3 regions of the Pantoea sp. C1E2 genome follow, and region 1 is predicted to be linked to each of the others. Evidence: predicted binding sites of a transcription regulator. Region 1 holds the regulator's gene; each other region holds the start of a gene.
What was found. The regulator sigma-54, encoded in region 1, starts transcription at its own class of promoters, with help from an activator protein. The targets are predictions, from matches to a motif close to GTTGGCACANNTTTCGCTNT.
Positions count from the first base shown of each region.

Region 2: a site for sigma-54 is predicted at 1,477-1,496, ahead of glnA (glutamate--ammonia ligase). Genes of this name have one in related genera too.
Region 3: a site for sigma-54 is predicted at 1,407-1,426, ahead of glnK (P-II family nitrogen regulator). Genes of this name have one in related genera too.

Region 1 covers NZ_JBSZHT010000002.1:786,204-790,477, reverse strand. Annotated here, with positions in the region: gene lptA (lipopolysaccharide ABC transporter substrate-binding protein LptA) at 1-162, shown strand, start outside; gene lptB (LPS export ABC transporter ATP-binding protein) at 168-893, shown strand; gene rpoN (RNA polymerase factor sigma-54) at 942-2,375, shown strand; gene hpf (ribosome hibernation promoting factor) at 2,397-2,684, shown strand; gene ptsN (PTS IIA-like nitrogen regulatory protein PtsN) at 2,847-3,329, shown strand; gene rapZ (RNase adapter RapZ) at 3,382-4,236, shown strand; gene npr (PTS phosphocarrier protein NPr) at 4,233-4,274, shown strand, end outside.
Region 2 covers NZ_JBSZHT010000002.1:178,864-183,137, forward strand. Annotated here, with positions in the region: gene typA (ribosome-dependent GTPase TypA) at 1-1,204, opposite strand, end outside; gene glnA (glutamate--ammonia ligase) at 1,645-3,054, shown strand; gene glnL (nitrogen regulation protein NR(II)) at 3,241-4,274, shown strand, end outside.
Region 3 covers NZ_JBSZHT010000002.1:1,326,553-1,330,826, forward strand. Annotated here, with positions in the region: gene ACXI0A_RS06275 (SmdB family multidrug efflux ABC transporter permease/ATP-binding protein) at 1-1,219, shown strand, start outside; gene glnK (P-II family nitrogen regulator) at 1,479-1,817, shown strand; gene amtB (ammonium transporter AmtB) at 1,851-3,140, shown strand; gene tesB (acyl-CoA thioesterase II) at 3,210-4,073, opposite strand.

The sequences.
Region 1 (4,274 bases):
CTGGACAGCAACATCAAAGGCGATCGCATCACTTACCTGGTGAAAGAGCAGAAAATGCAGGCGTTTAGCCAGGGCGAAAGCAAGCGCGTCACCACCGTGTTGGTGCCGTCGCAGTTGCAGGACAAAAACGGCTCGTCCACGAGCCCTAAAAAGAGTAACTGATCGCTATGGCCACATTAGTCGCTGAAAACCTGGCGAAAGCCTATAAAGGCCGCCGCGTGGTGGAAGATGTCAGCCTGCAGGTAAAATCTGGCGAGATTGTCGGCCTGCTGGGTCCAAACGGTGCCGGCAAGACCACCACGTTTTACATGGTTGTCGGGATTGTGCCGCGCGATGCAGGCCGCATCGTAATTGATGATGAAGACATCAGTATTCTGCCGCTGCACGCGCGAGCGCGCCGTGGAATTGGCTATCTGCCGCAGGAAGCGTCGATCTTCCGCCGCCTGAGCGTGTTCGACAATCTGATGGCGGTGTTGCAAATCCGCGATGATTTGACGGAAGAGCAGCGTCAGGATCGTGCCAATGAGTTGATGGAAGAGTTCCACATTGAGCATCTGCGTGACAGCATGGGCCAGGCACTTTCCGGTGGTGAGCGCCGTCGTGTTGAAATCGCCCGCGCCCTTGCAGCAAACCCTAAGTTTATCCTGCTGGATGAACCTTTTGCCGGTGTTGACCCGATCTCAGTGATCGATATCAAAAAGATCATCGAACACCTGCGCGACAGCGGTCTTGGCGTGCTGATCACCGATCACAACGTGCGCGAAACGCTTGCGGTATGCGAACGTGCTTACATCGTGAGCCAGGGACATCTGATCGCGCATGGTACGCCTGAGGAAATTCTTGCAGATGAGCAGGTTAAGCGGGTTTATTTGGGCGAAGAGTTCAGACTCTGATAAGGTGTCGTTATCCACGACATTTGCTTAGGAAATTCAAGCAGAATTATGAAGCAAGGTTTGCAACTCAGGCTCAGCCAACAGCTGGCGATGACCCCACAGTTGCAGCAGGCCATTCGTCTGCTGCAACTCTCTACGCTTGAACTCCAGCAAGAACTGCAACTGGCGCTGGAAAGCAATCCGCTGCTTGAACAAACCGATCTGCACGAAGAAATCGACGCACGTGAACAACAGGAAAGTGACTCTTTAGATACACGGGAAGCACTCGAACAAAAAGATATGCCGGAAGAGCTTCCGCTGGACGCCACCTGGGATGAAATCTACACCGCGGGCACGCCTTCAGGCACCGGTACTGATTACCAGGATGATGAACTGCCGGTCTATCAGGGCGAAACCACTCAGTCGCTGCAGGATTACCTGATGTGGCAAGTGGAACTCACCCCTTTCACCGATACCGACCGCGCGATCGCCACTTCGATTGTCGATGCCATTGACGACACGGGATATCTCACCGTTTCCGTGCAGGATATCTGCGACAGCATCGGTGATGAAGAGTTGACGCTGGAAGAGGTGGAAGCGGTGCTGAAGCGTGTTCAGCGCTTTGATCCCGTGGGTGTCGGCGCACGTGACTTGCGTGATTGCCTGCTGGTGCAGCTTTCACAATACGCCGCTGATGCACCAATGCTGACGGAAGCGCGTTTGATCGTCAGTGAACATCTGGATCTGCTGGCCAACCACGATTTCCGTAGCCTGATGCGTGTCACTCGTTTAAAGGAAGACGTGCTGAAAGAAGCGATGCTGCTGATTCAGTCACTCGATCCCCGCCCTGGCCAATCGATCAATACCAGTGAACCTGAGTATGTGATTCCTGATGTGCTGGTGCGTCAAACCAGTAAGCGCTGGACCGTTGAACTGAATTCAGACAGCTTGCCTCGCCTGAAAATCAATCAACAATATGCCGCAATGGGCGGTTCCGCGCGTAATGACAGCGACAGCCAATTCATTCGCAGTAATTTGCAGGAAGCCAAATGGCTGATTAAAAGCCTCGAGAGCCGCAACGACACACTGCTCAAAGTGACGCGTTGTATTGTCGAGCAGCAGCAGGCGTTCTTCGAACAGGGCGAGGAGTACATGCGGCCGATGGTACTGGCGGATATCGCTCAGGCCGTGGACATGCATGAATCCACCATTTCCCGCGTGACCACGCAAAAGTATCTTCACAGCCCGCGTGGCATCTTTGAATTAAAATATTTTTTCTCCAGCCATGTGAATACCGAAGGCGGTGGTGAAGCCTCTTCCACGGCGATCCGTGCCCTGGTGAAGAAATTGATCTCCGCGGAAAACCCCGCAAAACCCTTGAGCGACAGCAAACTCACCTCCATGTTATCCGATCAGGGCATCATGGTGGCGCGACGTACGGTTGCTAAATATCGCGAGTCTTTATCGATACCGCCATCAAACCAGCGCAAGCAGCTAGTTTGACCGAACGAAGAAGGAAGACCTATGCAACTAAACCTGACCGGACTTAATGTTGAAATCACTGAACCGCTGCGCGAATTTGTAAATAGCAAGTTTGCCAAACTGGAACACTACTTTGATCGTATCAATCAGGTTTATATTGTTCTGAAAGTGGAGAAGGTGACGCAGATTGCAGAGGCAACACTGCACGTCAACGGCGGAGAGCTGCACGCCACAGGGGAAGCGGAAGACATGTACGCGGCCATCGACGGGTTAATTGACAAGCTTTCCCGTCAGCTGACCAAACACAAAGACAAACTGAAAAAACACTAACCTTCATGCTTGCAGAGTGCTGACCGGTTCGGCACTCAGAGCGCAAATGGGGCGGGTTAACCGCCCCGTTTTGTCATCTGCGCAAGCGCCAACGGGAGACTCGCCATCGTAGTATGAATGGCGTTAACCTTGCGGCTATGTGAACTCGCAAGTGAAACGATGATGAACAACGATCTAACACTGGAATTGAGCTCGGTCCTCTCACTGGACTGTACCCGTAGCGGCGTACACTGCCAGAGTAAAAAACGCGCGCTGGAAATTATCAGCGAGCTGGCAGCGAAGCAGCTCAATCTGCCGCACCAGACACTTTTTGAAGCCATCCTGACCCGTGAACGCATGGGCAGTACTGGCATTGGCAACGGTATTGCCATTCCTCATGGCAAGCTGGAGGAGGACACACTGCGCGCCGTCGGCGTGTTTATCAGCCTCGACCAGCCGATCGCCTTTGATGCCGTGGACAACCAACCGGTTGACCTGCTGTTTGCTCTGCTGGTGCCTGCAGACCAGTGCAAAACCCATTTGCATACGCTGTCGCTGGTCGCTAAACGCCTGGCGGACAAAACCGTCTGCCGCCGTTTGCGCGCGGCACAGAGTGATGAAGAGCTCTATGCCATTATCACAGAAGCTCAGGAAGAACACTCTTAAGCGACAGACACATTTACCGGCGTGTTCGCCGGTTTAAAACGGGAGAAATGTGATGGTGCTGATGATCGTTAGCGGTCGGTCAGGCTCAGGAAAATCGGTTGCACTGCGTGCCCTTGAAGACATGGGATTTTACTGTGTCGATAACCTGCCCGTGGTGCTCTTGCCTGAATTGGCGAACACCTTAACGGAACGCAATATCTCGGCGGCCGTCAGCATTGATGTGCGCAATATGCCTGAATCGCCAGAAGTGTTTGAAACGGCGCTCAATAATTTGCCCGATTCGTTTTCGCCGCAGTTACTGTTTCTGGATGCCGATCGCAACACGCTGATTCGCCGTTACAGTGATACGCGCCGTCTGCATCCGCTCTCCAGCAAGAACCTGTCACTGGAAAGCGCGATTGATGAAGAGAGCGATCTGCTTGAGCCTTTGCGTTCGCGGGCTGACCTGATCATCGATACGTCCGAAATGTCGGTTCATGAGTTAGCTGAAATGCTGCGCACGCGCCTGTTGGGCAAACGCGAGCGTGAACTGACGATGGTATTTGAGTCTTTCGGCTTCAAACACGGTATCCCGATTGATGCCGATTACGTCTTCGATGTGCGTTTCCTGCCAAACCCGCACTGGGATCCTAAGCTGCGTCCGATGACCGGGCTTGATCGTCCAGTTGCCGCATTCCTCGATCGTCACACCGAAGTGCATAACTTCATTTATCAGACGCGCAGCTATCTGGAACTGTGGCTGCCGATGCTGGAAACCAATAATCGTAGCTATCTGACCGTCGCGATTGGTTGTACAGGTGGTAAACACCGCTCGGTTTATATCGCCGAACAGCTGGCAGATTACTTCCGCTCACGCGGCAAAAATGTGCAGTCTCGTCATCGCACCCTGGAAAAACGCAAATCATGACCGTGAAGCAAGTCGTTGAGATTCGTAATAAGCTGGGC
Region 2 (4,274 bases), 610 kb from region 1:
TTTCGAATGGCTCTTGTTTACGGCCTTCGAATTCGCGGAAGATAACTTTCGGACGGGATACCGCCAGTTCGAAACCTTCACGACGCATGTTTTCGATCAGAACTGACAGGTGAAGCTCACCACGACCAGACACACGGAATGCATCAGAATCTTCAGTTTCTTCAACGCGCAGTGCCACGTTGTGTACCAGCTCTTTATTCAGGCGCTCCAGGATCTGGCGCGACGTCACGAACTTACCTTCTTTACCGCAGAAAGGTGAGGTGTTGACGTTGAAGAACATGGTTACGGTTGGTTCATCGACGCTCAGGGCTGGCAGCGCTTCCACTTTCTGCGTGTCGCAGATGGTGTCAGAGATGTTCAGCTCGCCCAGACCGGTGATAGCAATGATGTCGCCTGCTTCCGCCAGGGTGCTTTCGATACGTTCCAGACCGAGGTGGCCCAGTACTTTACCGACTTTACCGTTACGGGTTTTGCCTTCGCTATCAATGATAGTGACCTGCTGGTTCGGCTTAACCGTACCGCGCTTGATGCGGCCGATACCGATAACACCCAAGTAGTTGTTGTAGTCCAGCTGCGAGATTTGCATCTGCAGTGGTGCTTCAACTTCAACCTGTGGTGGAGAAACGTGGTCGACGATCGCCTGATACAGCGGGGTCATGTCGTCAGCCATGTCGGTATGTTCCAGACCAGCGATACCATTCAACGCTGAAGCGAAGATGATAGGGAAGTCCAGCTGCTCGTCAGTCGCGTCCAGGTTAACGAACAGGTCGAATACCTGATCAACAACCCAATCAGGGCGCGCGCCCGGACGGTCAACTTTGTTGATTACTACAATCGGCTTCAAACCATGAGCAAACGCTTTCTTGGTTACGAAGCGGGTTTGCGGCATAGGGCCATCCATCGCATCTACAACCAGCAGCACCGAATCCACCATGGACATAACACGTTCCACTTCACCACCGAAGTCGGCGTGTCCTGGGGTATCAACGATGTTGATACGGTAGTCGTTCCATTTGATGGCGGTGTTTTTTGCGAGGATGGTAATCCCACGCTCTTTCTCCAAATCGTTGGAGTCCATTACGCGCTCAGTCGCTTCGGTACGAGCATCAAAAGTACCGGACTGTTGCAGCAGCTTGTCAACCAGGGTGGTCTTACCATGGTCAACGTGCGCGATGATGGCGATGTTACGCAAATTTTCGATCACAGCTTTGCCTCAGGCATTATAGAAATAACGCGGTATTGTACACGGATTAAGCGAAAGACTGAACATGATCACAGTATTCCCTTAAAGTTTCTCTTAGTGCTGTTTTTTAGCACCAATAACGGTGCATTAATCTGCACTGCGGTGGTGTTTTGCACCTTTTTGGGGCGATATTTGATCTGTGGAGCACCAAATTAGTGCGCGTCATCCATACTGGTGCAGTGACCGACTCACGAAAGAGCGCGTCACAGCGCCATTTTTACCATTGTAATAAAGTTGGCACAGAATTCGCTTTATATCTTTCAAGCGAAAACGACAGTTTTACAACGGTTGAAAAGAGCTTGCCGAGATCTTGGTTAGGGGTGGTCAGAAAGCGTGACACATTCCAGGCAACGAAGTTCTCTCACCATGACGATTATGACCATTTCCAGGAGAGTTTAAGTATGTCCGCTGAACACGTCCTCTCGATGATGAACGAGCACGAAGTTAAGTTTGTTGACCTGCGTTTTACCGATACCAAAGGTAAAGAACAGCACGTTACTATCCCTGCTCACCAGGTTAACGCTGACTTCTTCGAAGAAGGCAAAATGTTCGATGGCTCATCCATCGGTGGCTGGAAAGGCATTAACGAATCAGACATGGTACTGATGCCGGATGCTACCACTGCGGTTATGGATCCGTTCTTCGAAGATTCTACGCTGATCATCCGCTGTGACATCCTTGAGCCAGGCACTCTGCAGGGCTACGATCGTGACCCACGCTCCATCGCTAAACGTGCAGAAGAGTTCCTGCGTTCTTCAGGCATCGCGGATACCGTGCTGTTTGGACCAGAGCCAGAGTTCTTCCTGTTCGATGACATTCGTTTCGGTTCTTCTACTGCAGGTTCACACGTTGCTATCGACGATATCGAAGCAGCATGGAACACCGGTAAAGCTTACGAAGGCGGTAACAAAGGTCACCGTCCAGGTCTGAAAGGCGGTTACTTCCCAGTACCACCGGTTGATTCAGGACAAGACATCCGTTCTGCCATGTGTCTGACCATGGAGCAGATGGGTCTGGTGGTTGAAGCCCATCACCACGAAGTAGCAACAGCTGGTCAGAACGAAGTGGCAACCCGCTTCAACACCATGACCAAAAAAGCTGACGAAATTCAGATCTACAAATACGTGGTGCACAACGTTGCTCACGCGTACAACAAAACTGCGACCTTCATGCCTAAGCCAATGTTCGGCGATAACGGTTCTGGTATGCACTGCCACATGTCCCTGTCAAAAGGCGGCGTGAACCTGTTCTCTGGCGACAAATACGGCGGCCTGTCTGAAGCTGCGCTGTTCTACATTGGTGGTGTTATCAAGCACGCTAAAGCGATCAACGCCCTGGCGAACCCAACCACCAACTCTTACAAGCGTCTGGTCCCAGGCTACGAAGCACCGGTCATGCTGGCTTACTCAGCACGTAACCGTTCAGCTTCAATCCGTATCCCAGTGGTTGCGAGCCCGAAAGCACGTCGTATCGAAGCGCGCTTCCCGGATCCAGCGGCTAACCCATACCTGGCATTCACCGCGCTGCTGATGGCAGGTCTTGACGGCATCATCAACAAGATCCACCCTGGCGATGCGATGGACAAAAACCTGTATGACCTGCCACCGGAAGAAGAAGCTGAGATTCCAAAAGTTGCAGGTTCTCTGGAAGAAGCACTGAACGCACTGAACGAAGACCGCGAGTTCCTGACCCGTGGCGGCGTGTTCACTGATGACGCTATCGACGCGTACATCGAACTGCTTAAGCCAGACGTTGACCGTGTGCGTATGACTCCGCACCCAGTTGAGTTTGAACTGTACTACAGCGTTTAATTTAAAAAATTTCAGCGCATTTCACGCCGCTTATTTGGCGGCGTAAATAACCTGAACGTTTTTTGTTGCCGTGGAAACTTTAGCCCATCTCCGGATGGGCTTTTTTCACCGCGAATTCATCGTTCGAATGATAGTTATCAGTCCCAAAAGGCTATAATGCACTAACTTAGTGCAGAGGAACGCTGTATGGCAACTGGCACACTGCCCGACGCGGGGCAGATTCTTAACTCTCTCATCAACAGTATTTTGCTGGTCGATAACGATCTGGTTATCCATTACGCCAACCCGGCGGCTCAGCAATTACTGGCGCAAAGCTCACGCAAATTGTTCGGCACGCCATTACCGGAATTAACCGGCTATTTTTCGCTGAATATTGAGGTGATGAGCGAGAGTCTTGGAGCAGGCCAGGGCTTTACTGACAGCGAAGTGACGTTAGTGGTCGATGGCCGCGCGCACATTATGTCGCTGACGGCTCAACGTTTACCCGATGGCCTTATTCTGCTGGAAATGGCGCCGATGGATAATCAACGCCGTCTTAGCCAGGAACAGTTGCAACATGCTCAGCAAGTCGCCGCTCGTGATTTAGTGCGCGGACTGGCGCATGAAATTAAAAACCCGCTGGGAGGATTACGCGGCGCCGCACAGTTATTAACCCGTGCTCTGCCCGATCCTTCGCTGCATGAATATACCCGGATTATTATCGAACAGGCAGACCGCCTGCGTAATCTGGTTGATCGCTTACTTGGACCACAACAGCCAGGTATGCATGTTACACAAAGCATTCATCAGGTGGCTGAGCGCGTGGTCAATCTGGTCTCGATGGAGTTACCGGACAATGTCTCGCTGGTGCGTGATTACGACCCGAGCCTGCCCGAACTGCCACACGATCCCGATCAGATTGAACAGGTGCTGCTCAACGTGGTGCGTAATGCGTTGCAGGCGCTGGGTGACGAAGGCGGCACTATCGTGATCCGCACCCGTACCGCGTTCCAGCTAACGCTGCACGGCACCCGTTATCGCCTGGTGGCGCGTATTGATATTGAAGATGATGGCCCTGGCATTCCTGCTCAGCTACAGGACACGCTGTTCTATCCGATGGTGAGTGGTCGTGAAGGAGGCACCGGTTTAGGTCTCTCCATCGCCCGCAGCCTGATCGATCAGCATTCAGGAAAAATAGAATTTAACAGTTGGCCAGGACACACCGAATTCTCGGTTTACCT
Region 3 (4,274 bases), 540 kb from region 1:
GCGCTACAGCACGCCAATCGCGCGTCGGGTACGCAGCTATCTCGCCGACATCAACAACGGCTTCAATGAAGTGATTAACGGCATGAGTGTGATCCAGCAGTTTCGCCAGCAGGCGCGCTTTGGCGAGCGTATGGGCGAAGCGAGCCGTTCACATTATCTGGCGCGCATGGAAACCCTGAGGCTGGATGGCTTCCTGCTGCGTCCGCTGTTGAGTCTGTTTTCGGCGATGATTCTGTGCGGGCTACTTATGCTGTTTAGCTTTGCTACGCCCGGGGTGTTTGAGGTCGGCGTGCTATACGCCTTCATTACCTATCTGGGACGTCTGAACGAACCGCTGATTGAACTCACCACGCAACAATCGATGCTGCAACAGGCGGTGGTCTCTGGCGAGCGTATCTTCGAGCTGATGGATGCCACGCAGCAAGATTACGGCGTGGATAACCAGCCGCTCGCTTCAGGCCGCATCACGTTGCGCGACGTCAGCTTTGCCTATCGTGACAACCGCGATGTCCTGAGTCATATCACTCTTGAAGTGCCGACACGCGGTTTTATTGCGCTGGTCGGGCACACCGGCAGTGGTAAGAGCACATTGGCGAATTTGCTGATGGGGTATTACCCAGTGACGCGCGGCAGCATTGAGTTAGATGGTCGTCCCTTACCGCAACTCACGCATGAAGCGCTACGGCAAAGTGTCGCGATGGTGCAGCAAGATCCGGTGGTGCTGGCCGATACGCTGTTAGCCAACGTGCAGCTTGGGCGTGATATCTCAGAACAGCAGGTGTGGCAGGCGCTGGAAACGGTGCAGCTGGCTCCTTTGGCGCGTTCAATGTCCGAGGGCATTCATACCCGATTGGGTGAGCAGGGCAATAATTTGTCGGTGGGCCAGAAGCAGCTGCTGGCGATGGCGCGAGTCCTGGTGTCATTGCCACAGATTTTGATTCTTGATGAAGCCACTGCCAGTATTGATTCCGGTACCGAGCAGGCGATTCAGCATGCTTTGCGTGCACTGCGTCAGCACAGCACGCTGGTGGTGATTGCGCACCGTCTTTCAACCATCACCGAAGCGGACCAGATTCTGGTACTGCACCGTGGTCAGGTAGCAGAGCGCGGCACGCACACTGAATTATTGGCTCAACAGGGGCGCTACTGGCAGATGTATCAACTGCAGCAGGCCGGTGATGAGCTTGCAGCGGGCATCCCCGCACAGGCTAAAGGATGAATTGCACCTTTTTTGCGCAGATTTATCGGATTGTTCTGTATTGATGCACTCCTTTGAGGCTCAAAGCACCAAAGGAGTGCAATATTGCAACACCTTTCTTTTGCCCTATCCCCAAACTGAGCCACCCATCACATAACGAAGCGCGATATAGCGCCTCTATGCCGCTGACTTCTTCCCTTTTTTAATTTATGGCACAGCGTTTGCTTATATCTCCTCGTGTCCGCGAGACTCACTCAATTTATTATCTGGAGGGGAACGTATGAAGCTGGTTACCGTGGTAATCAAACCATTTAAGCTGGAGGACGTGCGTGAAGCTTTATCCTCCATTGGCATTCAGGGACTGACTGTTACCGAAGTGAAGGGGTTTGGTCGCCAGAAAGGTCACGCAGAGCTTTATCGCGGTGCCGAGTACAGCGTGAACTTCCTGCCAAAAGTTAAAATTGATATCGCCATTGCGGACGATCAACTCGATGAAGTGGTGGATGTCATCAGCAAAGCCGCTTACACCGGCAAAATTGGCGACGGCAAAATCTTCGTCGCAGAACTGCAGCGCGTCATTCGTATTCGTACCGGCGAGACCGACGAAGCAGCACTGTAACTGGGGCTCTGAATTGTGATGGGATGGAAAGAAATGAATAAACTGATGACTAAGTTAGGCCTCACCAGCCTGGCACTGTTACCGTCTCTGGCCATGGCGGCAGCTCCTGCCGTTGCGGACAAAGCCGATAACGCCTTTATGATGATCTGTACCGCATTGGTACTGTTTATGACGATCCCGGGCATCGCCTTGTTTTACGGCGGTTTGATCCGCGGTAAAAACGTCCTGTCGATGCTGACCCAGGTTGCAGTCACCTTCGCATTAGTTTGCGTGCTGTGGGTCATCTACGGTTATTCGCTGGCCTTCAGCGAGGGCAACGCCTTCTTCGGTAACTTCCAGTGGGCGATGCTGAAAAACATTGAGCTGAAAGCGCTTATGGGTAGCTTCTATCAGTACATCCACGTGGCGTTCCAGGCTTCCTTCGCCTGCATCACCGTGGGCCTGATTGTCGGTGCACTGGCGGAACGTATTCGCTTCTCAGCGGTACTGATTTTCGTGGTGGTCTGGCTGACGCTCTCTTATCTGCCAATCGCACACATGGTCTGGGCAGGTGGTCTGCTGGCGCAAGACGGTGCGCTGGACTTCGCTGGCGGTACTGTCGTTCACATCAACGCCGCTGTTGCAGGCCTGGTGGGTGCTTACCTGGTGGGCAAACGTGCGGGCTTCGGTAAAGAAGCGTTCAAACCGCATAACCTGCCGATGGTGTTCATGGGTACCGCGATTCTGTATGTAGGCTGGTTCGGTTTCAACGCCGGTTCTGCATCATCTGCCAACGAAATCGCAGCGCTGGCCTTCCTGAATACCGTTGTCGCAACTGCGGGTGCAGTGCTGTCATGGGTGTTCGGTGAGTGGGCAATGCGTGGCAAACCTTCACTGCTGGGTGCCTGTTCTGGCTTTATCGCAGGTCTGGTGGCTATCACCCCAGCTTGTGGTTATGTCGGTGTGGGCGGTGCGCTGATTATCGGTCTGGCCGGCGGCCTGGCGGGTATCTGGGGTGTAACCACCCTGAAGAAATGGCTGCGCGTGGATGACCCATGTGATGTATTCGGTGTGCACGGCGTGTGCGGTATCCTGGGTTGTGTGCTGACCGGTGTGTTCGCCTCCTCTTCACTGGGTGGCGTGGGCTACGCAGAAGGCGTGACCATGGGCCATCAAGTTTGGATTCAGCTGTTCAGCTGTGGTGTGACCATCATCTGGTCCGGTGTTGTGGCCTTCATCGGCTTCAAACTGGCAGACATGATTGTGGGCCTGCGTGTTCCAGAAGATCAGGAACGTGAAGGTCTGGATGTGAACAGCCACGGCGAGAACGCTTACAACCAGTAAGAAATGGGCTGTAGAAGAGCAGTGCGCTAAAACAATAAAAAGACGAGGGGCGATGATATCGCCCCTTTTTTATGCGTCGCGCTGGCGCATTACCCCTTCCTGAACGGTGGTCGCGACCAGCGTACCGTCCTGAGTGTAGAACTCCCCACGCACAAAACCACGCGCGCCTGAAGCCGAGGTGCTCACCACGCTGTACAGCAGCCATTCAGAGAGGTCGAACGGGCGGTGGAACCACATGGAGTGGTCAATGGTGGCCACCTGCATGTCGGGCTCAAGGAAGCCTTTGCCATGTGGTTGCAGCGCCACAGGCAGGAAGTTGAGGTCCGAAGCGTAACCCAGCAGGTACTGGTGAATGCGGCGATCGTCCGGCAGCTTGCCGTTGGCACGAATCCACACCTGGCGCATCGGCTCATCGACACGGCCTTTGAGCGGGTTATGGATTTGTACCGGGCGAATATCCAGCGGTCGCTCGGCAAGAAACTTTTCTTTGAGTTTGAGCGGCAAATGGGCCGCCAGTTTTTGCGCCAGATCCTGCTCCGAGGGGAGGTTGTCCGGCCCCGGCACTTGCGGCATGGTGTTTTGATGCTCGAAGCCACTTTCCGGCGCCTGGAAAGAGGCGGTCATATAGAAGATAGGGTGACCATTTTGCACCGCACTGACGCGACGCGCGCTGAAGCTTTTGCCATCACGCAGGGTTTCGACATCGTAAATAATAGCTTTTTCGCTATCACCAGGACGCAGGAAGTAGCTGTGGAACGAGTGAATGATGCGCTCTTCCGGTACGGTCTGTTTCGCCGCGTACAAGGCCTGGCCAACTACCTGACCACCAAATACCTGGCGCAGGCCAAGATCTTCACTTTGGCCGCGAAACAGGCCTTCTTCGAGTTTTTCGAGATTGAGTAAATTAAGCAGGTTTTGCAGTGCCTGGCTCATAGCAGATTCCTCAGGGGGGCAATCGCGTCAGTTTGAAAGATCCGACCAGTTTCCGTCAATGATTTTGCCGCGATTTCAGCGGGCTAGGGGACCATTTAGGCGCAATGCGGATTTTTGTGCCAGAATTAAGGTCAATCGGCGGCTGAAAAGCTACTCAACAATTTGTCCGCCGACAATCATAGTGTTCACAAGGAGACGACA